DNA from 2 places in the Pseudomonas bijieensis genome. Region 2 is predicted to be linked to the other one. Evidence: riboswitches for the same ligand, from Rfam matches in the RefSeq annotation. Region 2 holds a riboswitch; the other holds the start of a gene.
The links. Region 2 has a riboswitch for cobalamin ahead of cobO (cob(I)yrinic acid a,c-diamide adenosyltransferase). Riboswitches for the same ligand answer to the same signal wherever they lie in the genome.

Region 1: it holds a riboswitch for cobalamin, as region 2 does, so the genes downstream of both, cobW (cobalamin biosynthesis protein CobW) here and cobO (cob(I)yrinic acid a,c-diamide adenosyltransferase) in region 2, are expected to answer to the same signal.

Annotation. Positions count from the first base shown of each region.
Region 1 covers NZ_CP048810.1:1,740,734-1,755,477, forward strand. Annotated here, with positions in the region: partial or broken gene GN234_RS30010 (YdcA family protein) at 185-528, opposite strand; gene GN234_RS07335 (phospholipase D-like domain-containing protein) at 584-2,230, opposite strand; gene GN234_RS07340 (vWA domain-containing protein) at 2,431-2,994, opposite strand; gene GN234_RS07345 (ATP-binding protein) at 3,096-4,097, opposite strand; gene cobN (cobaltochelatase subunit CobN) at 4,272-8,045, opposite strand; gene cobW (cobalamin biosynthesis protein CobW) at 8,049-9,113, opposite strand; cobalamin riboswitch at 9,211-9,423, opposite strand; cobalamin riboswitch at 9,638-9,860, shown strand; gene GN234_RS07360 (CbtB domain-containing protein) at 9,962-10,150, shown strand; gene GN234_RS07365 (CbtA family protein) at 10,162-10,857, shown strand; gene GN234_RS07370 (cobalamin biosynthesis protein) at 10,854-11,258, shown strand; gene cobM (precorrin-4 C(11)-methyltransferase) at 11,336-12,082, shown strand; gene nfuA (Fe-S biogenesis protein NfuA) at 12,284-12,868, opposite strand; gene GN234_RS07385 (fatty acid cis/trans isomerase) at 12,985-14,744, opposite strand, start outside.
Region 2 covers NZ_CP048810.1:5,844,781-5,859,524, forward strand. Annotated here, with positions in the region: gene hda (DnaA regulatory inactivator Hda) at 1-65, shown strand, start outside; gene GN234_RS25855 (C40 family peptidase) at 278-904, shown strand; gene GN234_RS25860 (C40 family peptidase) at 1,070-1,591, shown strand; gene GN234_RS25865 (PQQ-dependent sugar dehydrogenase) at 1,729-3,039, opposite strand; gene GN234_RS25870 (hypothetical protein) at 3,215-3,799, opposite strand; cobalamin riboswitch at 3,959-4,167, shown strand; gene cobO (cob(I)yrinic acid a,c-diamide adenosyltransferase) at 4,247-4,858, shown strand; gene GN234_RS25880 (cobyrinate a,c-diamide synthase) at 4,855-6,255, shown strand; gene bluB (5,6-dimethylbenzimidazole synthase) at 6,252-6,902, shown strand; gene cbiB (adenosylcobinamide-phosphate synthase CbiB) at 6,899-7,807, shown strand; gene cobD (threonine-phosphate decarboxylase CobD) at 7,800-8,792, shown strand; gene GN234_RS25900 (cobyric acid synthase) at 8,789-10,240, shown strand; gene cobU (bifunctional adenosylcobinamide kinase/adenosylcobinamide-phosphate guanylyltransferase) at 10,392-10,913, shown strand; gene cobT (nicotinate-nucleotide--dimethylbenzimidazole phosphoribosyltransferase) at 10,910-11,965, shown strand; gene cobC (alpha-ribazole phosphatase family protein) at 11,962-12,537, shown strand; gene GN234_RS25920 (adenosylcobinamide-GDP ribazoletransferase) at 12,540-13,271, shown strand; gene GN234_RS25925 (MarR family winged helix-turn-helix transcriptional regulator) at 13,344-13,748, shown strand; gene GN234_RS25930 (MFS transporter) at 13,801-14,744, shown strand, end outside.

The DNA.
Region 1 (14,744 bases), 2.6 Mb from region 2:
GCGGGTAGCAAGGCCCCAAACCGGGGCTGGCGCACCGAAACGGCGCCGTTGTGGAATTGTAAATACATACCCTGTGGGAGCGAGCCTGCTCGCGATAGCGGTGTATCAGTCAATAATGCCGCTGACTGACCAGACGCCATCGCGAGCAGGCTCGCTCCCACAATGGTTCAGTGGTGTTCCTGGGCTATTTGCGCTTGTAGCTCTTGCTGCCACCAGGCGTGAGGCAATAGACCCCACCCCGCGGGGGCCGACGCAGTAATTGCCGCTGCCGCATTGGCAACCGTCGGCGGACTTGAGCAACGACTGCGGACGGGCCTCGTTCCGAAGCCCCAGCACAGCGGAACAGGACCTCTTCGAAGCACTGATGGAGCCGTCGTTGCACAGAAAGGTATCGCCGTCACACCCGGCAATCCCGCCCTTGCGCCCCGAGCACGGTTGATTGCCGGCGATGGCCGAAGAACACAGGGCCAACAACAGAACCGCAACACTGGTGCGAAGTAAAGCAGACGGTCCGTGACAGAGATTCATGGCAGCTTCCAGGCTGATAGATGGCTCTATGCTAGCACCGCATCATCCACCGCGCCTAACGCCCGCAAAACCTCACCCTGGACAGCATCCGCAGATCCCCCTCGCGGTAATAGTCATCGCTCCAGCTGTCATCCACCGCCAGCGGCTTGACCTGCTTGAGGGCGAGTTTTTTCGCGAAGTAGCGAAAACGGTAATGCTCATAGAAACGCAGTAGCTCCAGCCCGTAGCGGTCGGCCAGGTCGGTATTGCCCTGAATGATCAGGTAATTCTCGTCGTTGCCGCTGCTGGCCGCGGCGCTCAGGTTATGGCTGCCGCTGAGGATGGTCGGCGTGTCGCTAGTGAAGTCGGTGACGATGGCTTTGGTGTGCACCAGCAGGTTGCCCTTCTGGCCTTTCATGGTTTCCTTGAGCCAACCTTCCAGGCCGGTGTTGAGCAGCGCGGTGGCGGCGAATTCGGCGGTGCGGTCGGCGTGAAAGCCGGTGATGCGGCTCTTGGTGTTTTGCAGCCCGTAGCGCAACACGTCGTCATTGGGTGCGCCGAGCAAGGCGTCGAGAATGCGGTCGGGCAACACAAAGGCAGTGACGAACAACAGGTCCTTTCGCGCCCCTTTGATGATGTCGACGAAGCGATCCAGATCGCCCTCCCCGGTGCGCGGCGAGAACCCGGCGAACAACGCCTCTTGCGGGGCCATGGCATTGTTTTGGGTCAGCCACTGGCGAGTGGCATCGACGTCCTGGGGCGCGGCCCAGATTTGCTCGAATACCTTAAGGTAGCTGCTGCTCACCCGAGGGTCGTCCAGCACATGAACCACGTTGGCCTGGCGGTAGACACCGTTGGCGGTGAAGTTGGTGCTGCCGCACAGCACGGCTTCGGGTTGTCGTGAACCGCTGCCCTCCACCTTGCTCAGCACGATGAACTTGTTGTGGAAAATGTTATGGGTGACTCGTCCGCGCTTGTTGGCTGCTGGCATTTTCTCGAGGCTGGCTTCGTTGCGCGCCGTGGTGTCGTCCCCCGGCTCGGCGTGGTACAGCACTCGCACCTGGGCGCCGCGAGCGTGAGCGGCGGTCACCGCGTCGACGATCACCGGCAGTTCGTATTCATAGATGGCGACATCCAGCGCCCAGTTGGCATCCAGCGCCCGATCGATAAAACCGGTCAGGCGCCCCAGTAAGCCATTTTCCAACCAGCGACGCGGCGCGTCGGGCCAGTCATCGATGGACAGGTGCTTGTTGGCGCCGATCAGCGCGTCCACTTCAGGAAACTTGCGCTGGAACGCCTGGCTGGCGGCCACGGCACGATTGAAGATCACCCGCTGATTGGCCGGCTGCCCGTCGTCACTGGTGACCGTGACTTCCAGGGACTCGCCCAACTGCGGTGCATCGGGGCTGCCGTAGGCCAGGTGCACGCGGTAGTGGATCGTCACGCCGGGGTTGACGGCGTAGTCGGCCCAGCGAAATTTCTGCAACGGTGCCTTGTCGCTGGGAGTGGCGTGGAACTGGGGGAAGGTGTGGGCCTTGTCAGGAAAGGTCAGGCTGTTGAACAGGAACAGCCAGGGTTTGTCGCCCTGCTGCTTCTCGATGGCAAAACCCAGCAAGCCCTTGCGCCGGGGTTCGGCCAGGTCCATGGCGAGCAGCACACCGTTGGTGCCGGCATAGGCCTTGACCCGAAAATCGTCCTGGGCGTTGGTGACGAGTACGCGCATGGTTCACTCCTGTGAGGGGGCCGCCTGAGCATAGTGCAGTGATGCGGGTTAAGGGGGCAGATCCGGGATCGAGGTGACGCTCATCGCGAGCAGGCTCGCTCCCACAAGGGGCCATTGGTGGTAAGTCGTCATGTGTTCAAAACACAATCCATGTGGGAGCGAGCCTGCTCGCGATGAGGCTCGATCCAACACCGTAAATCTCAGCTAGATAGCCCTTCATCGATATGCCGATACTCCGCCCCCAACTGCCCCGCCAGTTGCCGGGCCCGACCCAGGCGAATCGGGCCGCGCTCGATGTCGATCAACAGGCACGGGCAATCCAGGCATGGCAGTGCCAGCCCTTCTTTCACTCGCCCATCCGTCATCACCAACACCCGCTGCTGCTCCGCAGGGAAACGCTTGCGTCGCGCCGTCAACCACCGCCCGGCCTCGTTCAGCGCCGCCAGCAACGGCGTACCGCCACCGGCGCCCAGGCCATCGAGCCAGTTGCGCAGGCCGGCGGAGGCCTTGAGCCCTTGCACCCGCCAGTTCGGCGCAGTGCCGCTGGCCGTCAGCAGGGCCAAGCGGGCGCGTTGTCGGTAGGCGTCGTCGAACAGTTGCGCCAGCAAGCCTTTGCCATCGCTGAGGGCTCGATGCCGACGGGTCGAGGCCGAGGCATCGACGATGACCAGCCACAGCTCATGGGCCGAGCGGTGGCGACCGTGAAAACGCAGGTCTTCATGCAGGCGTGGACGGCCATTGAGTAACGTGCCCGGCCAGTTCACCACACCACTGGTCGTCGCTTTGCTCCGGCCCTGGCGCCCCTGGTCGAGCCGTCCGGCACGGGGTCTGGCATTCGCCCCCGCCGGTGAACGGGGGCGAATGCCTAGGGCTTTTTTGGCCAGCTCGGCACTTCACGCCGGGCACCCGTCGGCAATGCCTGGGCCGGCAAATCACCCCACTGGCCCTGGCCTTCGCTGGGCTGAGCCGTTGCATTGACAGGTGTTTGCGGCGCCTGGGACGGTGTCGGTGCCGAATGCCCGCGTCGACGGTGACGCAAGGCAAACTCGGCGACAGCATCGATGTCTTCAGCGGCGATGACATCCGCTCCACGCCAAGCGGCATGGGCCCGGGCAGCCCTTAGCCAGACCAGATCGGCGCGCAAGCCATCGACCCCGGCGGCAAAGCAGCGCTCGGTAATCTGCGCCAGCGCCGCGTCATCCAGGGCAATCGCGGCCAAGCGGTTGCGCGCCTGCTGGCAACGTTCGCGCAGCTGCTGCTGGGCCATCTCCCATTCCGCGCAGAACCCCGCCGGATCACTGTCGAAATCCAAGCGGCGCCGAATGATCTGCCCGCGCTCGGCGGGTGCGGTGTGACCGTCGAGAGCCACGTTCAGGCCGAAACGGTCGAGCAATTGCGGACGCAGTTCGCCCTCTTCCGGGTTCATGGTGCCGATCAACACAAAACGCGCCGGGTGTCGGTGGGAAATTCCGTCGCGTTCGATCAGGTTGGTGCCGCTGGCGGCCACATCGAGCAGCAGATCCACCAAGTGATCGGGCAGCAGGTTCACTTCATCGACGTACAACACGCCGCCGTCGGCCTTGGCCAGCACGCCGGGAGAGAACTGCGCGCGCCCTTCTCCTAAAGCTGCGTCCAGATCGAGGGTCCCCACCAGCCGCTCTTCAGTGGCACCGAGGGGCAAGGTGACGAACTGACCACTGGCCAGCAGATCCGCCAGGCCTCGGGCCAACGTGGACTTGGCCATGCCTCGCGGGCCTTCGATCAGCACGCCACCGATTTTCGGATCGATGGCGGCCAGGCACAGGGCGAGCTTCAAGTCATCGGCGCCGACCACAGCGGAGAGCGGGAAATGGGGGGTGTCGGTCATATTGAATGTCTCATGAAATGTGCGAGGTTCCCTGTGGCGAGGGAGCTTGCTCCCGCTGGGGCGCGAAGCGGCCCCCAGAATCTGAGGTCCCAGTGCTGTTTCAGAATGACGACTGCTGCGCAGCCGAGCGGGAGCAAGCTCCCTCGCCACAAATGCGCGCCTGTCATCCTCATGTCAGTTCTCTTCTTCTATGTCCAACAACAAACTCTCCAGCGCCTGGCGATACTCGCCCGGCTCCTGCCACATCCCCCGCTGCTGCGCTTCGAGCATGCGCTCGGTCATGTCCCGCAGGGCATCGGGGTTGTGCTGGCGGACGAAATCCCGGGTGTCCGGGTCGAGCAGGTAGGCATCGGCCAGCAAGGCGTACTGGTGATCGTCGATCAATTGCGTGGTGGCGTCGAACGCGAACAGGTTGTCCACCGTCGCCGCCAGTTCGAACGCACCTTTATAGCCGTGACGCTTCACGCCGTCGATCCACTTCGGATTCGCCGCGCGGGAGCGGATGACGCGGTTGAGTTCTTCCTTCAGGGTGCGGATCTTTGGCAAATCCGGCTGGCTGTGATCGCCATGGTAGCTGGCCGCCACGTCGCCACTGAGGGTCTCCACCGCGGCCAGCATGCCTCCCTGGAACTGGTAGTAATCGTTGGAATCGAGCAGGTCGTGCTCGCGGTTGTCCTGGTTCTGCAACACCGCCTGCACCTGGCTCAAGCGCCGGGAGAACTGCTCCCGGGCGACAGTGCCTTCATCGCTGGTGCCGTAGGCGTAGCCGCCCCAGTTCAGGTACACCTCGGCCAGGTCTTCGCGGCTCTGCCACAAGCGCCCGTCGATCGCGCCCTGCACGCCCGCGCCATAGGCACCAGGCTTGGCGCCGAAGATCCGCCAACCGGCCTGGCGAGCCGCAACCTCTGGTTCGAGCCCCGAGGCCAGCAGGGCTTCGCGCTCGCCACGCACCTTGGCCGCCAAGGGGTTCATGTCGTCCGGCTCATCGAGGGCGGCGACAGCCTGCACCGCCGCATCGAACAGGCGGATCAGGTTGGCGAAGGCGTCACGAAAAAAACCTGACACCCGCAGCGTCACATCGACCCGCGGTCGGTCCAACAGGCTCAACGGCAGAATCTCGAAATCATCGACCCGCTGACTGCCGGTGGCCCACACCGGACGCACGCCCATCAGCGCCATGGCCTGGGCGATGTCGTCGCCGCCGGTGCGCATGGTGGCGGTGCCCCACACCGAGAGGCCGAGCTGACGCAAGTGGTCACCATGATCCTGCAAGTGCCGCTCAAGGATCAGGTTCGCCGATTGGAAACCGATACGCCACGCCGTGGTGGTGGGCAGGTTACGCACGTCCACGGAGAAGAAGTTGCGCCCGGTGGGCAACACATCCAGGCGGCCACGACTCGGCGCGCCGCTGGGGCCGGCCGGGACGAAGCGCCCGTCCAGGGCGTCGAGCAAGCCGCGCATTTCCGCCGGGCCGCAGGCGTCCAGGCGTGGGGCCACGACGGATCGCAGGTTTTCAATGATGCTGCTGACCGCCTCCCAACCCGAGACATTCAATTGTTCGACCGCGCCATCCAGGGCCTGCTCGATCAACTGCGCAGCGAACAACTCCAGGCGCTCTCGGGTATCGCCAGCGGTGCGCCAAGGCTCGGCGCTGACCCGGCGCAACGCCTCGGGACAGTCGCCAGTCCAGGGCTCGGCCAAGGCACAATCCAGCGGATCGAAACCCAGCCCGAACGCCTTGGCCAGCGCTCGCAGCAGGCTCGACTGCGCGCCCTTGCCATCGCCACGGGGTATGCGCAGCAACGCCAGCAGCGTGTCGATACGCAGGCGACCGCTGGGCGACTCACCAAAAATATGCAGGCCATCGCGGATCTGCGATTCCTTCAAATCACACAGATAGGTGTCCAGGCGCGGCAGCCAGATCGCTGCGTCGGCATCGCTGTCGAGCGCGGCATCGAGTTGCAGCTCGCGGTCGATGTGCGTCTCACGCACCAGGTTCAGGATGTCCCGTTGCAGTTCCCGGGCGCGGCGCGGATCGAGCAATTGCGCTTCGTAGTATTCGTCGGCCAACAGCTCAAGGTTACGCAATGGACCGTAGGTTTCGGCGCGGGTCAGCGGCGGCATCAAGTGGTCGATGATCACCGCTTGAGTACGACGCTTGGCCTGAGCGCCCTCACCCGGGTCGTTGACGATGAATGGATAGATATTCGGCAGCGGTCCCAACAATGCATCGGGCCAGCAACTCTCCGACAGCCCGACGCCCTTGCCCGGCAGCCATTCGAGATTGCCGTGCTTGCCGACGTGGATAACCCCGTGGACGCCGTAGGTGTGGCGCAACCAGAAATAAAACGCCAGGTAACCGTGGGGTGGCACCAGGTCAGGATCGTGGTACACCGCGCTTGGATCGACCTGATAACCCCGGGCCGGCTGGATGCCGACGAAGGTCAGGCCCAGGCGCAGACCGGCGACCATCAGGCGCCCGTCGCGGAACATCGGATCCTGCTCGGGCGAGCCCCAACGCTCCAGCACCGCCTGGCGGTTGGCCTCGGGCAATGCCTCGAACAGGGCCTGGTAAGCGTCGAGGGCCAGGCTCTGGTGACACGGGCGCAAGTCGAGGCTGTCCAGGTCGTTGCTGACGCCACCGAGCAATTGCTGGATCAGCGCGGTACCGCTGGTTGGCAGTTCGCCCGGCAATGGATAACCCTCGGCCTGCATGGCGCGCAGGATATTCAGCGCCGCCGCCGGGGTATCCAGGCCGACACCGTTGCCGATTCGCCCGTCCCGGGTCGGGTAGTTGGCAAGGATCAGCGCCACGCGCTTTTCGGCGTTGGGCAGGCGCGCCAGGGTGGTCCAGCGCCGGGCCAGTTCGGCGACAAAATCCATGCGTTCGGGCACGGCCCGGTAACAGACCACATCGCTCTGGCTGCGCTCGCTGCGCCAGGCCAGGTCCTTGAAACTGATGGGGCGGCTGATGATCCGTCCGTCCAACTCCGGCAAGGCAATGTGCATCGCCAGGTCCCGCGGGCCCAGGCCCTGTTCGCTGGCGCGCCAGCCGGGTTCGTTGTCCTGGGCACAGATCGCCTGGATCACCGGGATGTTGCGGCGAAACGGCCGCAGGTGCGGCGCTTCAGGGCTGGATTGGGCGAAACCGGTGGTGTTGAGAATCACGCCGGCTTCGACCTCATCCAGCCAATCTTCCACCAGCGCGAGGCAACCGGGTTCCTTGAGGCTGGCCACGGCAATCGGCAACGGATTGAGCCCCGCCCCTTGCAGGCGCTGGCAGAACACGTCGATGAACGCGGTGTTAGCCGCTTGCAGGTGGGAGCGATAGAACAGCACCGCCGCCACCGGTAGATCGGCCTGCCAGTCGGCTTGCCAATCGCCGAGGCTGGCGTTGGTGTTTGCGGGGTGATAGATCGCCGTGCGCGGCAGGGTTTGCGGTTCCCCCCACGGATAATCGCGGCCGAACCATAGGCTGCCCAGGTTGTGAAACAGGTCCAGGGCATTGCCCAACCCGCCCTGGCGCAAGAACTGCCAGAGCCGGTCGCGATCCTCGATGGGCACGTTGCTCAGGTCGCTGAGTTCCGGGTCCGGGCGATCGTCCCCCGGTACCAGGATCAGCTTCACCCCACGCCCGGCCAGCTCCATCAGGCGCTCGATGCCGTAGCGCCAATAGCCGATACCGCCGTGCAGCGACAACAGGATGACCTTGGCGTGGCGCAGTACATCCTCGAAGTACAGGTCCACCGAGGCGTGGTTCTGCACCTGCATCGGGTTGGCGAGACGAAACTCCGGGTAATCGTCCGGCAATTGCCTGGCCGCCTCGGCCAGCAGCGCCAGGCTGGAGTCGCCGCTGCACAGGATCACCAGTTCAGCGGGGGTTTGCCCCAGGTCGGCAATGTTGTCGTCCGATACAAAGCCGCCGGGCTGGGTCCTGAGCAGGTGCATGGCTTAGGCGCTGAGGGCGGCGCGCAACTGCGCTTCAAGCAGCGCGGCATCGAGCGCCTGGCCGATCAGCACCAGCCGGGTGACCCGCGCTTCGTCGGCGCCCCACTGGCGGTCGAAATGCTTGTCGAACCGCGTACCAACGCCTTGGATCAGCAAGCGCATCGGCTTGTTCGGGATCGCCGCGAAACCCTTGACCCGCAGCACGCCGTGCTGGACCACCAGTTGCGTCAGCGCGTCCAGCAACAGGCTTTCGTCGGCCTGGGGCAACTCGATGGAAATGGAATCGAAGGCGTCATGATCATGGTCGTCATCGTCACCATCGTGGTGATGGTCGTGATGGCTGTGGCGGCCGTCGATGTGCTCTTCGGAACCGGCGCCCAGGCCGATCAGCACGTCCAGCGGCAGGCGACCGCTGCTGGCTTCGATGACCTTGACCGCCGGCGGCAGCTCTTCGGCCACTTCCAGGCGGACTTTGGCCAGGTCTTCCGGACTGATCAGGTCGGCTTTGTTGAGGATCACCAGGTCGGCGCTGGCCAGTTGATCGGCGAACAGCTCGTGCAACGGTGATTCGTGGTCCAGGTTCGGATCGAGTTTGCGCTGGGCATCGACCTGGTCAGGGAAGGCAGCGAAGGTACCAGCGGCCACGGCCGGGCTGTCGACCACCGTGATTACCGCATCGACGGTGCAAGCGCTGCGGATTTCCGGCCATTGAAAGGCCTGGACCAACGGCTTGGGCAGGGCCAGGCCGGAGGTTTCGATGAGGATGTGGTCGAGATCGCCGCGCCGGGCCACAAGTTCGCGCATCACCGGGAAGAACTCTTCCTGCACGGTGCAGCACAGGCAGCCGTTGGCCAGTTCGTAAACGCGGCCGTTGGCTTCTTCTTCGGTGCAACCGATGGAGCACTGCTTGAGGATCTCGCCGTCGATGCCCAGCTCGCCGAACTCGTTGACGATCACAGCGATGCGGCGGCCCTGGGCGTTGTCGAGCATGTGCCGCAGCAAGGTGGTTTTGCCCGAGCCGAGGAAACCGGTGACGATGGTGACGGGAAGTTTGGCCAGTGTTTTCATCCGATGCCCCTTGGCAAAGTGGCGGGCAAACGGGACGACAACCGCAGGCAAGGCACGCGCGGAAGATTTCGCCACCGGATCACCCCGCCCGGTTGTAGTGAGAATCTGTGTCGAGGCAGGTCTCCTGGCTGACGGCGGGCCAGTCATTGACTGGCGATTGCTGCGCCTTCCCGTGCGCCTGTTGTAATGGGCATGCACAGTGGCCTTGCAGAAACAGCACCGTTCACAGTTGCGGGGGCAGCCGCGGCTTGGACCGCGTTCCCTTCTTAGCTTCGGCACAGGCCGAAGAACCTCGAAGGCGCAAGGCTACGCAGGGTGTGGGGGGCGGGTCAATCTCCAGAGCGTTCTGCGGTGCATGGGCTGCCGTCATCGCGAGCAGGCTCGCTCCCACAGTTGATCTTTGTTGAACATAACTGTTGTGTCCGACGCGATTCATTGTGGGAGCGAGCCTGCTCGCGATGGGTTCAACTCGATGTCAATCTGGAAACCCCTGCCAATTGACGCCCCGCCCCCGCCCATGCTCTCCTGTGCGCCTAGTTTTGGGTGCCCTTCACAGGGTGAAACGGGAAACCGGTGAATCGTGTGCTTTACTTCAAAGCCACGTCAGTCCGGTGCTGCCCCCGCAACGGTAAGCGAGCGAAGCGTCTGAACCACTGTGTCTTTCGACATGGGAAGGTGACGCTTGCAGGCCAGGCACAAGCCCGGCCCCTCGCAAGCCCGGAGACCGGCCCATGACTCATGCATCAACAAACCCGCGGTGGGCGGGCGCTGTTCGAACCTTGGCGGGCTTTCGCCCGGGGTTTCATTGCGCTCGTATCACCCACTGAACAAGAACAGAGGGAAGCGCCATGTCGACTATCAGCAGCACCGCCCGCACCGCCAGCAGCACCACCACCCTGAGCCAACGCCTGAGCGCTGCGATCTTCGCCTCGATCCTGGGTGCCGGCCTGGTCTATTTCGCCGGTTTCTCCCACATCGAAGCGGTGCACAACGCGGCCCACGACACCCGCCACAGCGCCGCCTTCCCGTGCCATTGAGAACCGACGACATGATCAAGCGTATCGCGCAGACCGCCGGTTTCAGCGGCTTGCTGGCCGCCCTGCTGCTGACCCTGCTGCAAAGTTTCTGGGTATCGCCGCTGATTCTCCAGGCGGAAACCTTCGAGAAGGCCCCGGCGACCGAGGTCCATGAACACGCCGACGGCGTGGCTCACACCCATGATGCCGAGGCCTGGGAACCGGAAGATGGCTGGCAGCGCGTGCTGTCCACCACCGGCGGCAACCTGGTGGTCGCGGTGGGTTTTGCCCTGATGCTGGCGGGCCTGTACACCTTGCGCGCCCCGACTCGCACCTCCCAGGGCCTGCTCTGGGGCCTGGCCGGTTATGCCACCTTTGTCCTCGCGCCGACCCTCGGCCTGCCGCCGGAACTGCCTGGTACGGCGGCGGCCGATTTGGCCAAGCGGCAGATGTGGTGGATCGGCACCGCGGCGTCCACGGCGGTGGGCATTGCCTTGGTCGCCTTCGGTCGGCATTGGCTGCTCAAGGTGCTGGGGGTGGCGACGTTGCTGGTGCCCCACGTCATTGGTGCGCCGCAGCCCGAAGTCCACTCGATGCTGGCGCCCGAAGCGCTTGAGAGCCAGTTCAAGATTGCCTCGCAGTTGACCAACGTCGCGTTCTGGCTGGCCCTGGGCCTGATCAGCGCCTGGCTGTTTCGCCGCGATAGCCAAGCCCACCACGACGCATGACCACCGCGCCGATCCTGGTGATCGGCCTGGGCTGCCAGCGCGGCTGCCCGGCCAGTACGCTGCGGGCCTTGCTCGATGAGGCGTTGCTGGCCCACGGCATCGCACTTGATCAAGTGCAGGCCCTGGCGAGTATCGACCTCAAGCGTGACGAACCGGGCCTACTGGAACTGGCCGGGCAACTGGCACTGCCACTGACGTGCTTCAGCGCCGAGCAGTTGGCCGGTTACCAGGGGCGACTCAGTCACCGCTCGGAGATCGCCTTCGAGCGGACCGGTTGCTACGGCATCGCTGAAAGCGCCGCCCTGGCCCTGGCCGACCAATTGGGCGCCACGTCCGCAACGCTGCTGATCGCTCGCCAAAAAGGCCCCAAGAGCACGTTGGCATTGGCGGTTGTGGAGTAAATCCCGATAATCCGCCCCCAGGATCATGAGCGATTTTCATCTGGGCAACGCTCACCCACCTTCTACAGGAGCCGGTCATGACCGTTTACTTCATCGGCGCCGGCCCCGGCGACCCGGACCTCATCACAGTCAAAGGCCAACGACTGATCCGCAACTGCGCGGTGATCATCTACGCCGGCTCCCTGGTGCCGACGGCCGTGCTCGAAGGTCATTGTGCAGAACAGGTGATCAACAGCGCCGAGCTGCACCTGGAACAGATCATCGAATTGATCAAGAGCGCCCATCTCAAGGGCCAGGACGTGGCCCGGGTGCATTCCGGCGATCCGAGCCTGTACGGCGCCATCGGTGAGCAGATTCGTTGCCTGCGGGAACTGGACATCCCTTTCGAGATCATCCCTGGCGTCACCGCGACCTCAGCCTGCGCCGCCCTGCTGGGCGCCGAACTGACCTTGCCGGACATCTCCCAAAGCCTGATCCTCACCCGCTACGCAGACAAAAGCCCGATGCCTGCTGGGGAAGAACTCAGCAGCCTGGCGCAGCACGGGGCGACCATGGCGATTCACCTGGGGGTCAATCATCTGGAAAAGATCGTCAGTGAACTGCTGCCCCACTACGGCGCCGATTGTCCAATCGCGGTGATTCACCGGGCCACTTGGCCGGATCAGGATTGGGTGCTGGGGACGCTGGCCGATATCGCCGAGAAGGTTCAGGCCAAGGGTTTTCGCCGTACGGCGCTGATTCTGGTGGGGCGCGTGCTGGGTAATGAGGTGTTCAGCGAATCGTCGCTGTACCGCGCCGGACATGCGCATCTCTACAGGCCCTGACTCGATCAGCAAGAGCCAACCGGGATCCCCTGTGGGAGCGAGCTTGCTCGCGATAGCGGTGGATCAGCCAGCAGCGATGTTGAATGTGCCGACGCCTTCGCGAGCAAGCTCGCTCCCACAGGGATTGGCGGCGGTCGGATCTGCGCCCATAAAAAAACGGTGCTCACGGGCACCGTTTTTTATATCCGCAGCGAACACCTATCAGTAGTAGGCGTTTTCTTTCTGCGTATGGTCGGTCACGTCGCGCACGCCCTTGAGCTCTGGAATGCGCTCGAGCAAGGTGCGCTCGATGCCTTCCTTCAAGGTCACGTCAGCCTGGCCGCAGCCCTGGCAGCCGCCGCCGAACTGGAGCACGGCGATGCCGTCTTCCACCACGTCGATCAGCGAAACCTGGCCGCCGTGGCTGGCCAGCCCCGGGTTGATTTCGGTTTGCAGGTAGTAATTGATGCGCTCGTTGACCGGGCTGTCGGCATTGACCATCGGCACCTTGGCGTTCGGCGCCTTGATGGTCAACTGGCCGCCCATGCGGTCGGTGGCGTAATCGACCACCGCATCGTCCAGGAACGCTTCGCTGAACGAGTCGATGTACGCGGTGAAGCTCTTGAGCCCCAGCGCGGTGTCTTCGGCTTTCTCTTCCCCCGGCTTGCAGTAGGCAATGCACGTCTCAGCGTACTGGGTGCCGGGCTGGGTGATGAAGATGCGGATCCCGATACCCGGGGTGTTCTGCTTGGACAGCAGGTCGGCCAGGTAATCGTGGGCGGCATCGGTAATCGTAATAGCGGTCATGGGAACTCCTCGCAGGCTTGCCCGCAGTTTACGCCAATCGACGCGCCGGACAAAGTCCCAGTATTTTTGTCGGGAAAGCAGCCAGCGGCGACGGGTTCCGTCGCCGGGCCTCCCGATCAGAGGTTCTGGTAGCGATTCATGTCCAGCACGCCGCTTTCCACCGGCTCCGTCTCCTGGATGTACTGGTTCAGGTCATGGAAGTAGTACCAGAACTGCGGGTGGCTGCGGCGAATGCCCCAGCGCTCGACAATCCGCTCGAACGCCGGCGCATCCTGGGCGTTTTCCATGGCATCGACGAACGTCGGCACTTGCCCGGCGGGGATGTTGAAGATGAAATTCGGGTAGCTGCTGAGCACGCCCGGATAGACCGTCAGCGTGTCCAGACCCGGCTGGTAGCGTGCCTCCTCGCCCAGCAGGAACGCCACGTTGCTGTGGGCACGGTTGCGCAGCAGGCTGTAGACCTCACGATGGCCGCTGGCGGTTTCGATGCGCAGCAGGGTCGCTTCCGGCAGTTGGTCGATCACCTTGAGCCCCGCCGCCGGGCGCGACACCAGCCGACTGAGGGCCTGCTCGGCGTTTTGCAACGTCGGATCGATGTTCGGCCGCGAGCAGTAGGCGCCGTCGCAACGGTTGATCGGATCGGGCCGCGCATTCAGGTCGCCATAACGGGCCAGCAGTTGCCGGGCGAAATCGCGCTTGGGGTCGCGTTCGTCGAGCTTGAGGGCGGTCGGCTTGTCGTCGTCGATGGACTCATAATCGAGCCACATCTTGAACTTGCCGCCGGCCTGATACCAGTCGTCGAGATAGCCTTCCCGGGAGTCGGCCGGCATCAGGCGCAGGAAATTCTGCTCCGCGCCGTTGCGGATCAGGTCGAAATACAAGCGGGTCTGGGCCTGGTGGGAGACGTTGCCGAACACATCGAAATTCACTGCCAACTGGTAATAGGTACGCTCCAGCAACGGGAAATCGAACAGCCACATCGTCTGCGGCACCTCCCCGATCAACCCCTTGGTGACCGAAGCACTGTCGAAATGCCGGAAAATGCTCAACAGCGCATTGTCATTGCCAGCCCATAGCGTCGACCAGCTCGGCGCCGGAAGCTCGGCGTAATTGTCGCGGCGCAAGGCTTCGTACTCGTTGCGTTTGTCCCGGTAGTCGAGCCAGAGGCTGAGGACGCTGCCCACGTCATCGTTCTGCCCCGGCATCGCCAGCAACGGCGTGGCCTGGCCGCGGTAGTTCGGGTCGGTGATGTACAGGTCGTGTTCGGGAGCCTGGAACAGCGCCCAGAAATTGTCACGGATTACGTCCGTGGCGATCTGTCCCCGGCACACCGGTCCGCGAATGAAGGTGCGCACGAAATACTCGGCGTTATCGAGCATGAACTGGTAGCGGGCCTGCGCCGGAATCGCTTCAAACGTGGAAAACGGATTGGCCCGGCGCTCCGGCCCATAGCCCGGCAAGGCGCTGACCTGCCATTTGCCGCTGTAGAACAGGCTCTTGATCCGCGCCATCTTCGCCGCGCTCAAGCCATAGGTGATGTGGGTCTTGTGCACGATCACCCCTTGCACCGGCCAGAGCCGGTAATAGATGCGGGTGCCGGGATCGTCGTTCGGACGGCGGGTGTTGATCAGGTCGATGGGCTGGCCGGTGGGCGTGCGCGAACGCACCCATTGAAAGAAATGCCCCGGTTCGCCGTCCTTGAAATAGATATGCGCCAGAAACCAGTGCTCGAACAGCCAACGGCCCACCAGGCTCTCCCGGGCACCCGGGGCGTTGAGCAGGTTTTCCCATTGCACCACTTGCAAGGCTTCGGCGGCGCTCGGGGCCAGGGCCTGCTGATCGATGGGAGCGCCGGCGGCCAGCCAGCGCTGCAGGG
Region 2 (14,744 bases):
AGGCCTCACTCCAGGCCCAGCGCAAGCTGACTATTCCTTTTTTGAAAGAAACCTTGGGTTGGTAGAACCTTTCCAACTAGTGGCTCTTAGCCTGCTTTGGACACGGCGAAACCCGCGGCCCTGCTGGGTTGCAGGCCTCGTGAGATTCAAAATGGGCTTAAGCGCTTAGATGTAAACGTAAAACCGAGAAGTCACATTTGCATCGATTGAATTTGCAAATGAGGTTGATAGAAGGCATAGTCTCGCCATCTTTACTACTTCAGCCACGGTCGTGCCCATGCTAAATCGCTTCGCACCCCTCGTGCCTCTCGCACTCGTTACCCTGTTGTTCGGTTGCGCTGCCCACTCTCCAGTGTCCCAGCAAGAGCAACAACCACAGGTCAAGAACTCCGTTACCGCCCAGTCTTCCTCCGTTGCGTTCCAGGAAGAAATGGCCTCCGACAAAGAGCTCGCAGCCTTCGCCGGCAGCAAGCCTTACCAGCTTCCAGTACTGGCCGACAGCATCCTGGAACGCGGCATGTCGTTGATCGGTACTCGCTACCGTTTTGGCGGGACCTCTGAAGCCGGCTTCGATTGCAGCGGTTTCATCGGTTACCTGTTCCGCGAAGAAGCCGGCATGAACCTGCCGCGCTCCACCCGTGAAATGATCAACGTGAACGCCCCACTGGTAGCACGCAACCAGTTGGAGCCCGGTGACCTGCTGTTCTTCAGCACCAACGGTCGTCGTGGTCGCGTCAGTCACGCCGGTATCTACCTGGGTGACAACCAGTTCATCCATTCCAGCAGCCGCCGCAGCGGTGGCGTGCGGATCGACAGCCTGGGCGACAGCTACTGGAGCAAGACCTTCATCGAAGCCAAGCGCGCCCTCGCCATGGCACCGACTGTGATGACTGCTCGCAAGTAAGCACACAGTTTGTAAGGCAAACTTAAAGTCTTACTTGAAGTTTGCCACATAGTCGCTAGAATCCTTGATCATTGATTGATGGCAATCCGCCTGCGTACTACGCAGGCGGATTCGTTTTCATGCCCACGGCAGAAAAGCCGCATCCAGATCAGGATTGTTCTGCATATGTCGACGTCGGCCCGCCTCGCTCTCATGTTCCTCGCCGCGCTGCTCAGTGCGTGTGCCAGCCGTACACCGCCGCCGGCACCGGTGGTCTTTGCCCCCTCGCAATCCTTTTCCCCGGCCGCCGAAGATGTGCTCTTCCGAGCGCTGGGCCTGGTGGGGACGCCGTACCGTTGGGGGGGTAACACACCGGATTCGGGTTTTGATTGCAGTGGCCTGATTGGTTATGTCTACCGCGACGCCGCTGGCATTTCCTTGCCGCGCTCAACCCGCGAAATGATCGGCATGCGTGCTCCCGATGTCGGCAAGGAAGCCTTGCAGACTGGCGACCTGATTTTCTTTGCCACCAACGGCGGCTCCCAGGTCAGCCACGCCGGGATCTATGTGGGCGAGGGGCGTTTTGTTCATGCGCCGGCCACTGGCGGTACGGTCAAGCTCGATAGCCTGTCCAAGGCTTATTGGCAGAAGGCCTACCTGAGCGCCAAGCGGGTGTTGCAGCCGGAGCATCTGGCGCGTAATCCCTGAGTTGTTGTTGCCCTGATCTGTGGGAGCAAAGCTTGCTCGCGAAACAGGCGCCTCGATCTCTGACAGACCGCATCGCTTCCATCGCGGGCAAGCCTTGCTCCCACAGTTCGGGCGGCGCTCACAAGGGTGTGTCGGCCTTATTTGCCTGACACCCGCCAAATCTTGTTCCCCACATCATCCGCCACCAACAACCCGCCCTGCTTATCGATCACCACGCCCACTGGCCGGCCCTGGGCTTTTTCGTCGGCATTCAGGAAACCGGTCAACACATCCACCGGTTGCCCTACTGGCTTGCCGCCGTTGAACGGTACGAAAATCACTTTGTAACCACTGTGGGGCTTACGGTTCCAGGAGCCATGCTGGCCGACGAAAGCCCCTTCGGTAAACGGTGCGGGCAAGGTGCTGCCCTCGGCGAAGCTCAGGCCCAATGAAGCGGTGTGGGGGCCGACGGCGTAGTCCGGGGCGATGGCCTTGGCCACCAGCGTCGGGTTCTGCGGTTCGACCCGGGTATCGACGTGCTGCCCGTAGTAGCTGTAGGGCCAGCCATAGAATGCGCCGTCCTTGACCGACGTGATGTAGTCCGGCACCAGGTCGCTGCCGATCTCATCCCGCTCGTTCACCGCCGTCCACAGCGCGCCGCTGCGGGGCTCCCAGGCCAGGCCGTTGGGGTTGCGCAGGCCCGAGGCGAAGATCCGGTGATTGCCGCTGGCACGGTCCACTTCCCAAATGGCCGCGCGACCCTCTTCGGCCTCCATGCCATTTTCCGCGACGTTGCTGTTCGAGCCCGTGGTGACGTACAACTTGCTGCCATCGCGGCTGGCAATCACGTTCTTGGTCCAGTGGTGGTTGAGCGTGCCCCCGGGCAGATCGACAACCTTGGTCGGTTGCGCCTTGATTTGCGTGTCGCCGTCCTTGTAGGGGAAGCGGATCAGTCGGTCGGTATCGGCCACGTACAGGTCATTGCCCACCAGGGTCATGCCGAACGGCGAGTTGAGGTTTTCCAGGAACACCGTGCGGGTTTCGGCGATGCCGTCGTGATTGGCGTCGCGCAACAGTGTGATGCGATTGGGGCTTGGCACTCCGGCGCCGGCGCGGCCCATGACCTTTTTCATCACCCAGCCACGGATGCCCTTGGCGTCGTCCGGCTTGGGCGGAGCGTTGGTTTCGGCCACCAGCACATCACCGTTGGGCAACACATACAGCCAGCGCGGATGGTCCAGCCCTTCAGCGAACGCGCCCACTTGCAGGCCCTGGGCTGGGGTTGGCTTGGCGCCTTCGGGCCAGCCGATGGCTTCGGCGATGTTGACGGTCGGGACGAGAGTCTTGTTCGGTTCGGGCAGCTTCGGCGCAGGCCCGGTGCCATCGGACACTTGCAAGGTGGAAGACTCGCCGCAAGCGACAAGCCCGGCGGCGAGGGCGACGATCAGGAGATGGGGTGGCTTGAGCATGCTGGCTTCCCTATGAATGCATGTAGTTATTCATAGAGGAGCGTAGACGCGCGATGGTTCAACTGTGGATATGGCAGTCAGTCAGGCATTGCTGTGGTGTCTATGGATGTTGTATCTGCTGAAAATCCAATGTGGGAGCGAGCTTGCTCGCTCCCACAGATCGTTCCTGAAGGAATCAACCGTGGGCCTGTTTGAACAGTACCGCGATGCCTGGGTGATAATGCCCGGCTTCGTTGCGCAACTTGCGATAGGCGTAAGGGAAGTACCAGGCCACGGCGCAGGTGTTCTCCTTCTGCAGGTCGTCGACCATGTCCTGCAATTCTTCGGGCGTGGCGCTTTGCTGGGCCTTTTGTGGTGAGACGAACAGGCAGCCCAGCTTCAGGTCGCTGGCGTAGCTGATGCGTTTGGCGTCGCTGGTGGCTTCCGACAGCGGTTGGGTCAGGTTCAGGTTGGTGACCTTGGGCCAGCGTTGGGTGGCTTGGATAAAGGCGCGCTCATCGGCGCCGGCGATGAACAGATCGGCGCTGACGTTGCGTTCGCCTTCTTCATTCTGCTTGCGGGTCGGCGCGCTCTGCAGCGTGACCATCTCGGCCATCCAGGCGGCAGCCGACAACAGGCCAAGGTTGGCCCGTTCATCGAACCAGTACGGGGTGTCGTTATCGCCGCGCACGGCGTTGTAGCGGTCGATACAATCAAACCAGCGTTCCAGCACCGGGCGCAGGAATTCCAGCTTTGGATTGCTGATGAGCATGCCTTGCATGTTTTTGCCCTCTTGTTCTTGTGATATCGGGTCATGATGCCTATTTGATATCACTTGCCGTAGCGTGGCACAAGATTGGCGTCATTTTATTGATCGGGGCCAATGTTTGGTGCATGGCCCATGGCGGCTTTAATTGACGCTCCACCCCCAACCCTCTAACCTTCGCCGCTTGTTTCAGGTGCTCTATGACCCCGGTCGATAGAGTGAAACAGGGAAGCCGGTGAGTGCACACGAACCCGGCGCTGCCCCCGCAACGGTAAATGAGTCAACGCTGTGCCTATGCCACTGTGTCGTCGACATGGGAAGGCGCGCAGCCAGGCATTGCGCCGCTCATGAGCCCGGAGACCGGCCTGATTCATCCAACGGCATCACGGTGGGCGATGCCAGGCTTGTTGCCGTCTTTTTTTGTGCCCGCCCGCCGTTATCCAATCCCAACGGAGAGCTCCCATGACCGACACCCCTGATCGCGACGAACGCCACCTGGCGCGCATGCTGCGCAAGAAAGCCGTGATCGACGAGCGCATCGCCAATTCGCCGAACGAATGTGGCTTGCTGCTGGTGCTGACCGGTAACGGCAAAGGCAAGAGCAGCTCGGCGTTCGGCATGCTGGCCCGGTCCATGGGGCACGGCATGCAATGTGGGGTGGTGCAGTTCATCAAGGGGCGCAACAGCACCGGTGAAGAGCTGTTTTTCCGCCGGTTCCCGGAGCAGGTACGTTTTCATGTGATGGGCGAAGGGTTTACCTGGGAAACCCAGGACCGCCAGCGCGACATCGCCGCCGCTGAAACTGCCTGGGCCGTATCGCGGCAATTGCTCAGCGATCCGTCCATTGGCCTGGTGGTGCTTGATGAGCTCAATATCGCCCTCAAGCACGGTTACCTCGACCTCGATCAGGTGTTGAGCGATCTGCAGGCCCGTCCGCCGATGCAGCATGTGGTGGTGACCGGTCGCGGCGCCAAGCCGGAGATGATCGAGCTGGCCGACACCGTGACTGAAATGGGCATGATCAAGCATGCGTTCCAGGCGGGCATCAAGGCGCAGAAAGGCGTCGAACTGTGAGTGATGCTCGCCACTGCCCGGCAGTGCTGATCGCCGCTCCGGCCTCGGGACAAGGCAAGACCACCGTCACCGCGGCGCTGGCCCGGTTGCATCGCAACCAGGGACGCAAGGTGCGCGTCTTCAAGTGCGGCCCGGACTTCCTCGACCCGATGATCCTGGAGCGGGCCAGCGGCGCGCCGGTCTATCAATTGGACATGTGGATGGTCGGCGAGCAGGAGAGCCGTCGGCTGTTGTGGGAGGCCGCCGCTGAAGCAGACCTGATCCTGATCGAAGGGGTGATGGGGCTGTTCGACGGTACCCCGTCCAGCGCTGACCTGGCGCGGCATTTTGGCGTGCCGGTGCTGGCGGTGATCGACGGCACGGCCATGGCCCAGACTTTCGGCGCCCTGGCCCTTGGCCTGGCGCGTTATCAGCCGGACTTGCCATTCGCCGGAGTATTGGCCAACCGCGTCGGCACCCTGCGCCACGCACAATTGCTCGAAGGCAGCCTGACCGAAGGCCTGCGCTGGTACGGCGCGTTGTCCCGGGAAACCGGCATCGAATTGCCCAGCCGTCATCTCGGCCTGGTCCAGGCCCGTGAATTGAATGACCTCGACCTGCGCCTCGACGCGGCGGCCGAGGCCTTGGCCGGCAGTTGCGAAGTAGAGCTGCCGCCAGCGGTGGCATTCGCCGCGCCCGAGGTGATCGCTGTTGAGCCGTGGCTCGCTGGGGTACGCATCGCCGTGGCCCGTGACGAAGCGTTCGCCTTCACCTATGGCGCAAGCCTTGATCTGCTGCGGGCCATGGGCGCGCAATTGAGCTTCTTTTCGCCGATCCATGACAGCGAGCTACCCGAGGCGGACAGCCTGTATCTGCCCGGCGGTTATCCGGAACTGCACCACGTCGCGCTGGCCCGGAACACGGCGATGCTGGCGGCGATCCGTGCCCATCATGCCGCCGACAAACCGTTGCTCGCCGAATGCGGCGGCATGTTGTACCTGCTCGATTCATTGACCGATGTCGACGGCGTGCGCGCCGAACTGCTGGGTTTGCTGGCCGGCGATGCGCAGATGCAGAAGCGCCTGGCGGCCCTGGCGCTGCAATCGGTGGATTTGCCGGAAGGCAACCTGCGTGGGCACACCTATCATCACTCCCTGACCAGCACCGAGGTTGAACCGATTGCCCGTGGGCATAGCCCCAATGGCGGGAGAGGAGCGGAGGCGGTATTCCGGCAGGGGCGGATGACGGCTTCCTATGTGCATTTTTATTTTCCGTCGAATCCGCGGGCGATTGCCGGGTTGTTTGCGCCTGATCCTGAGACCGCTATCGCGAGCAGGCTCGCTCCCACAGGGGATTGTGTGATCTCAAGTGCTGCGCTAGCCAGTGTGGGAGCGAGCTTGCTCGCGAAGAGGCCATGACAGATACCGCTTTCTCCCAGACCGAACGCGAAGCGGTCTACCGCGCCATCGCCGAACGTCGTGACATGCGTCACTTCACCGGCGGCACGGTCGAACCGGCCCTGCTGCGCCGTCTGCTGGAAGCCGCGCACCAGGCCCCCAGCGTCGGCCTGATGCAACCATGGCGATTCATTCGCATCAGCGACCGCGCCTTGCGTGGGCAGATCCGCCAACTGGTGGAGCAGGAACGCGTCCGCACCGCCGAGGCCCTGGGCGAGCGCAGCGATGAGTTCATGAAGCTCAAGGTCGAAGGCATCGACGATTGCGCCGAAGTGCTGGTGGCGGCGTTGATGGATGATCGCGAGCGGCACATCTTCGGTCGCCGGACCTTGCCGGAAATGGACCTGGCCTCGCTGTCCTGCGCAATCCAGAATCTGTGGCTGGCCTCTCGCGCTGAAGGGTTGGGGATGGGCTGGGTATCGCTGTTCGAACCCCAGGCCCTGGCCGACCTGCTGGGCCTGCCCGTCGGGGCCAAGCCGCTGGCGGTACTCTGTCTGGGCCCGGTCGAGGGATTTTATCCGGCGCCAATGCTCGCCCTGGAAGGTTGGGCGCAGCCGCGTCCGCTCAGTGAACTGCTGTATGAAAACCATTGGGGTGTGAGCCCATGAGTGTGGCGTTGCTCAGTGCCGCTGCGGTGGCGCTGGATGCGCTGTTGGGCGAGCCCCGGCGCTGGCATCCGTTGGTGGCGTTCGGTGGCTTTGCCGATCGCATCGAACAACGCTTCAATTCCGGCGGGCGCGGCTGGCGCAGCCACGGGGTGACGGCGTGGATCATCGCCGTGGTGCCGCTGACCCTGCTGGCCACGGCTCTGTCCTGGGCGCCTGTGGTGGGTTGGCTGGTGGAGATCCTGGCGTTGTACTGTGCCCTCGGCCTGCGCAGCCTTGGCGAACATGTCGAGCCGGTGGCGCGGGCGCTGCGCAGTGGTGATCTGGACGAGGCGCGCCTGCGAGTCGGCTATCTGGTCAGCCGCGAGACGGCAGAACTGGACGAGACCGCCGTGGCCCGCGCCGCCACCGAATCGGTGCTGGAAAACGGCAGCGACGCGGTGTTCGCCGCGCTGTTCTGGTTCGCCGTGGCTGGCGCGCCCGGCGTGGTGCTGTACCGCTTGAGCAATACCCTCGACGCCATGTGGGGCTATCGCAATGAACGCTTCGAACGCTTTGGCTGGGCGGCGGCGAAGATCGACGACGTGCTCAACTACATCCCGGCGCGCCTGGTGGCGTTGACCTACGCGCTGCTCGGCAAGACCCGCCTGGCGCTCAAGTGCTGGCGCACCCAAGGCCCAACCTGGGACAGCCCCAACGCCGGGCCGGTGATGGCCGCGGGTGCCGGCGCGCTGGGCGTCGAGCTGGGCGGGGCGGCGGTTTATCACGGCGAACTGCACCAACGTCCGCCCTTGGGCGAAGGCTTGTCGGCGAGTGCCGACTCCATCGATCGCGGCTGGCAATTGGTCCAGCGCGGGGTATGGTTGTGGTTGCTGATTCTCTGCCTGGGAGCTGAGTTTTATGCTTGAACACGGTGGACGCCTGCGCAACGCGGCCCGGCAATACGGCATTGCCGAGGCGGATTGGCTCGACCTGTCCAGCGGCCTGGCGCCCTGGCCATTCGACGTCCCGGTTATTCCCCAGCGGGCCTGGGCACGCCTGCCGGAAACCGATGATGGTTTGGAGCAGGCCGCCTGCGATTACTACGGTGCGTTGGATGTGCTGCCGGTGGCCGGTTCGCAGATGGCTATTCAGTTGTTGCCGCGTTTGCGTCGGGCCGGCAAGGTCGGCGTGCTTTCGCCGTGTTATGCCGAACATGCCGAAGCCTGGCGCCGCAGTGGCTACATCGTGCGCGAAGTGTTGGCGTCGGAGGTGGATTTCTTCATCGACAGCCTCGATGTGCTGGTGGTGGTCAATCCGAACAATCCCACGGGCCTGAGCCTTGCGCCCGAGCGCTTGCTGGACTGGCATGCCCGCCTGGCCCAGCGCGGTGGCTGGCTGGTGGTGGATGAAGCCTTCATGGACATCACACCGGCGCTGAGCCTGGCGGCGCACACCCATCTGGTCGGGTTGATCGTGCTGCGTTCGTTTGGCAAGTTCTTTGGCCTGGCCGGGGTGCGCCTGGGTTTTGTCTTGGCCGAGCGCCGCTTGCTCAAGTTGCTCGCCGAACAGGTCGGGCCATGGGCCGTCAGCGGGCCGACCCGGGTCTTGGGCCAGGCGTGCTTGCTGGACAGCGACGCCCACGCCCGTCAACGCCAACGCTGCGAAGCCACCAGCCAACGCCTGGCGCTGGTGCTCGAGCATCACGGTTTCAAGCCTCAGGGCGGCTGCGGATTGTTCCAGTGGCTGGTCACCGAGCACGCCGAGGGGCTTCACGATTTCATGGCCCATCGCGGCATTCTCCTGCGGTTGTTCACCAGTACCGGCAGCCTGCGCTTCGGACTGCCGGCTGACGACGGCGAATTCCTGCGCCTCGAACAGGCCTTCGAGGCCTACGCCAAGGACGTTCAATGACCACAGTGATGGTGCAGGGCACCACCTCCGATGCTGGCAAAAGTACCTTGGTTACGGCGCTGTGCCGCTGGGTCAGGCGCCAGGGTGTGAGCGTGGTGCCGTTCAAGCCGCAGAACATGGCCCTCAACAGCGCCGTGACCGCCGACGGCGGCGAAATTGGCCGCGCCCAAGCCGTGCAGGCCCAGGCCGCCGGGCTCGAACCGCATACCGACATGAACCCGGTGCTGCTCAAGCCCAACAGCGACACCGGCGCCCAGGTGATCATCCATGGCCGCGCCGTCACCACCATGAATGCCGTGGCCTATCACGATTACAAAGCCATCGCGATGCAAGCCGTGCTCGCCTCCCACGCGCGCTTGAGCGCGGCCTATCCGGTGGTGATGGTGGAGGGCGCCGGCTCCCCGGCGGAGATCAATCTGCGCGCCGGTGATATCGCCAACATGGGTTTTGCCGAGGCGGTGGACTGCCCGGTGCTGCTGATCGCCGATATCAACCGTGGCGGCGTGTTCGCCCATCTGGTCGGTACGCTGGAGTTGCTTTCCCCCAGCGAGCAGGCGCGGGTCAAGGGCTTCATCATCAACCGTTTTCGCGGCGACATCGCCTTGCTGCAACCGGGCCTGGACTGGTTGGAGGCGCGCACCGGCAAACCGGTGATCGGCGTGTTGCCGTACGTGATGGACCTGCACCTGGAAGCCGAGGACGGCCTCGACCAACGCCAGGCCGACAAGGCCGAGCAAGTGCTCAAGGTGGTGGTGCCGGTGTTGCCGCGCATCAGCAACCACACCGATTTCGATCCGCTGCGCCTGCACCCCCAGGTCGACCTGCAATTCATCGGCCCCGGCCAAACCATCCCGCCGGCCGACCTGATCATCCTGCCCGGTTCAAAAAGCGTGCGCAGCGACCTGGCCTATCTGCGCGCCAACGGTTGGGACACGGCGATCCAGCGTCACCTACGCTACGGCGGCAAGTTGCTGGGCATCTGCGGCGGCTTGCAGATGCTCGGCCAGCACGTCCACGACCCGCTGGGGCTGGAAGGGGCGGCGGGTTCCAGTGCCGGGTTGGGTTTGCTGGCTTTCGAAACGACCCTGGAACACGAGAAGCAATTGCGCAATGTGCGCGGGCGGTTGGCGTTGGAAGAGGCCGAAGTCAGTGGCTATGAGATTCATGCCGGCGTAACCAGCGGCCCGGCCTTGGAACATGCGGCGGTGCACCTAGAGGACGGTCGTTGCGACGGCGCCCAGAGCCTCGACGGGCAGATTTTCGGCACCTACCTGCACGGGCTGTTCGAGTCGCCCCAGGCCAGCAGCGCGTTGTTGCGTTGGGCCGGGTTGCAGGATGTGCAAACGGTGGACTACCACGGCTTGCGCGAGCGGGACATCGAGCGGTTGGCGGATCTGGTGGAGCGGCATTTGGATACTGGGCTGCTGCGTGAACTTTGTGGGATTTGAGGTGGCTGTACCGCCGTCATCGCGAGCAGGCTCGCTCCCACATTGGATCTCGGATGACCACAGAATTCATGTACACCCTAGATCAACTGTGGGAGCGAGCCTGCTCGCGATGGGGCCGGCAGCGACACCGCCTATTTGAAAGGTAAAAAACATGCTGCAACTCATCCTCGGCGGCGCCCGCTCCGGCAAGAGTCGCCTGGCGGAAAAGCTCGCCACGGACACCCGATTCCCCGTGACCTACATCGCCACCAGCCAACCCCTGGACGGCGAGATGAACGCACGGGTCGCCCAACACCGCGCCCGCCGTCCGGCCGAATGGGCGCTGCTGGAGGAGCCCTTGGCCCTGGCCCGAGTGCTGCGGGAAAACGCCGCTTCAGGGCAATGCCTGCTGGTGGATTGCCTGACCCTGTGGCTGACCAACCTGCTGATGCTCGACGATCCCGAGCAACTCAATACCGAGCGCGAAGCGCTGCTGGACTGCCTGGCCGCGCTGCCCGGTGAAATCATTTTTGTCAGCAACGAGACCGGCATGGGTGTCGTGCCGCTGGGCGAGTTGACTCGCCGTTACGTCGATGAAGCCGGTTGGCTGCATCAAGCCTTGGCCGAACGTTGTCAGCGCGTCGTGCTGACCGTCGCCGGCCTGCCCCTGACCCTCAAAGGTACTGCGTTATGAATCACCGCTGGTGGCTGGACCCATGCAAGCCCCTCGATACCCAGGCTTTGGAGCAGGCCACGGCCCGTCAGCAACAGCTGACCAAACCCGCCGGTTCATTGGGCCGACTGGAATCGGTGGCGGTGCAACTGGCGGGCCTGCAAGGGCAGGTCAAGCCGAGCCTGGATCGGCTGTGGATCGCGATTTTTGCCGGTGACCACGGCGTGGTGGCTGAAGGCGTATCGGCCTATCCCCAGGAAGTCACTGGGCAGATGCTGCTCAACTTCGTCAGCGGCGGCGCGGCCATCAGCGTTCTGGCGCGGCAACTGGGCGCGTCCCTGGAAGTGGTGGACCTGGGCACCGTGACGCCTTCGCTCGACCTGCCCGGTGTGCGCCATCTGAATGTCGGCCCTGGCACGGCGAATTTCCTCCAGGGCCCAGCCATGACCGCGTCCCAGGGCGAACAAGCCTTGCACGCCGGCCGCGACAGCGTGGCCCGTGCCGTCGCCATCGGGGCGCAACTGTTCATCGGCGGCGAGATGGGCATCGGCAACACCACCGCCGCCAGCGCCCTGGCCTGCGCCTTGCTCGAATGCCCGGTGGCGCATCTGGTGGGGCCGGGCACGGGATTGGACGCGGCGGGCGTCGGCCGCAAGGCCCTGGTAATCGAACGGGCCCTGGCGTTGCACGCTGCCCAGGGCAACGACCCGCTGCAGATCCTGTTCAACCTCGGCGGTTTTGAAATCGCCGCGTTGGTCGGTGCGTACCTGGCCTGTGCCCAGCAGGGCGTCGTCGTGCTGGTGGATGGTTTCATCTGCAGCGTCGCGGCCCTGGTGGCGGTACGCCTCAATCCGGCGTGCCGGTCGTGGTTGCTGTTCGCCCATCGCGGCGCCGAACCGGGCCATCGCCACGTGCTGGAAACCCTCGGCGCCGAACCGCTGCTGGATCTCGGCCTGCGCCTGGGTGAGGGCAGTGGCGCGGCGCTGGCGGTGCCGCTGCTGCGCCTGGCGTGTGACCTGCACGGGCAGATGGCGACGTTTGCCGAAGCGGCCGTGGCGGATCGCCCGGCATGACCTTGCGCCTGGACCTGCTGCGTCACGGCGAAACCGAACTGGGCGGCGGCTTGCGCGGCAGCCTCGACGACGCCTTGACGGCCAGGGGCTGGGAGCAGATGCACACGGCTGTCGCCCAGGGCGGGCCCTGGGATCGCCTGGTCAGCTCACCCTTGCAGCGCTGCGCCCGTTTCGCCGAGCAACTCGGCGCCCGGCTCAACGTGCCGGTGCACCTGGACAAAGACCTGCAAGAGTTGCATTTCGGCGCCTGGGAAGGTCGCAGCGCGGCGGCGTTGATGGACACCGACGCCGAGGCATTGGGCCGGTTCTGGGCCGATCCCTATGCCTTCACGCCCCCCGAAGGCGAGCCGGTGCTGGCGTTTTCCAGCCGCGTCCTGGCGGCGGTCGAACGCCTGCACGCGGCCTATGCCGGTCAGCGGGTCTTGCTGGTCAGCCATGGCGGCGTGATGCGCCTGCTGCTGGCCCAGGCCCGCGGCCTGCCTCGGGAGCAGTTGCTCAATGTCGAAGTCGGTCATGGCGCGCTGTTTTCCCTGGCAGTGTCGGCAGGTTTAGTGCTTAAAGAGGCGCTTTGAACATGTTGCCCTTCTGGATCGCCCTGCAATTTCTCAGCAGCCTGCCGGTTCGCCTGCCTGGCATGCCCGAACCCGAGCAACTGGGTCGTTCGCTGCTGTTCTATCCGCTGGTAGGGCTGGTGTTCGGCGGGCTGTTATGGGTTTTGGATTCGTTGCTGATGGGTGCGCCGTTGCTGCTTCATGCCGCGTTGTTGCTGGCGGCGTGGGTGTTGCTTAGCGGTGGGCTGCATCTGGATGGCCTGGCCGACAGCGCCGATGCGTGGCTCGGCGGTTTCGGCGATCGCGAACGGACGTTGCTGATCATGAAGGATCCGCGCAGCGGGCCGATTGCCGTCGTGACGTTGGTGTTGGTGTTGCTGCTCAAATGGGCAGCGCTGGTGGCGTTGATCGAACAGGAGCAGGCCTTGGCGTTGCTCATCGTGCCGATGCTGGGGCGTGGCGCATTGCTGGGGTTGTTCCTGACGACGCCGTATGTACGTGCCGGTGGGTTAGGCCAGGCGCTCGCCGATCACTTGCCGCGCCGCTCGGGCTGGCAGGTGTTGTCGGCCTGTGCGCTAGCTTGCCTGCTGCTGTTGGGCTGGGCCGGGTTGTGGGCGTTGGGGGTGGCCACGCTGGTCTTCGTCGGGTTGCGACGGATGATGCTGCGCAGGCTGCAAGGCTGCACCGGAGATACGGCAGGCGCCTTGCTGGAACTGCTGGAAACCGCCGTTCTGGTCGCGTTGGCGTTGCGTTGAAGCCGGAGCTTGTCGGCGAGGTAGCGTTCATTTAAATTTGCATTCACTTAATCGCGGGTATATACACGCATCATGCTTCCTTCCCAATGTCTGTGCATCAATCTGCGTCGTGCCGCACGTGGCGTCAGCAGGTATTACGACGGCGCCCTCGACGGCTTCGGGATCAACGTTGCCCAGTATTCTTTGCTGAACAACCTGGCGCGCCTGGATCAACCGAGCATTTCCTCCCTGGCCGAGGCCATGGGCCTGGATCGCAGCACCCTGGGGCGCAACCTGCGGGTGCTCGAAGGCGAGGGACTGGTGGCACTGGCCGAGGGCGACGACCTGCGCAACCGCATCGTCGTGCTCACTGACGCGGGGCACGCCCGGTTGGCGGCGGCGTTGCCGGCGTGGGAAGCGGCGCAACAGAAACTGATCGATAAGCTGGGCGCCGAAAAACGCGCGACCTTGCTGGCCTTGCTGGATGAACTGGCGTGAAGCCGGTTCGTTCGATGATAAGTGGGTATATACCCGCGACTGGAGAATAAAAATGACATCGATGTGGCGTACCTGTGGTTGGGTCCTGGTGGGCAGCGCACTGATCCTGGCGTTGTCCCTGGGCGTGCGGCACGGCTTCGGCCTGTTCCTGGCGCCCATGAGTGCCGAGTTCGGCTGGGGCCGTGAGGTATTCGCCTTCGCCATTGCCTTGCAGAACCTGATCTGGGGCCTGGCGCAGCCTTTCACCGGCGCGCTGGCCGACCGCTTCGGTGCGGCGAAAGTGGTGCTGATCGGCGGTGTGCTCTACGCGCTTGGCCTGGTGTTCATGGGCATGGCCGACTCGCCGTGGTCGTTGTCGCTGAGCGCGGGTCTGTTGATCGGTATCGGCTTGTCGGGCACGTCCTTCTCGGTGATTCTGGGGGTGGTCGGACGAGCCGTGCCGCCGGAAAAACGCAGCATGGGCATGGGCATCGCCAGTGCCGCCGGTTCCTTCGGCCAGTTCGCCATGCTGCCCGGTACGCTGGGGCTGATCGGCTGGCTCGGTTGGTCGGCGGCGCTGCTGGCGCTGGGGCTGCTGGTGGCGTTGATCGTGCCGCTGGTGAGCATGCTCAAGGACGCGCCGTTGCCGGTGGTCGGCCACGAACAGACCCTGGCCGAAGCCTTGCGCGAGGCGTGCAGCCATTCCGGGTTCTGGCTGCTGGCGATTGGTTTTTTTGTCTGCGGTTTCCAGGTGGTGTTCATTGGCGTGCATTTGCCAGCGTACCTGGTGGACCAACACCTGCCCGCCAGCGTCGGTACCACGGTGCTGGCCCTGGTCGGGTTGTTCAACATCTTCGGCACCTACACCGCCGGCTGGCTGGGCGGGCGCATGTCCAAGCCGCGCCTGTTGACCGGGTTGTACCTGGTGCGGGCGGTGGTGATCGGTCTGTTCCTGTGGTTGCCGGTGACCACCACCACGGCCTATGCGTTCGGGATGGCGATGGGCTTGCTGTGGTT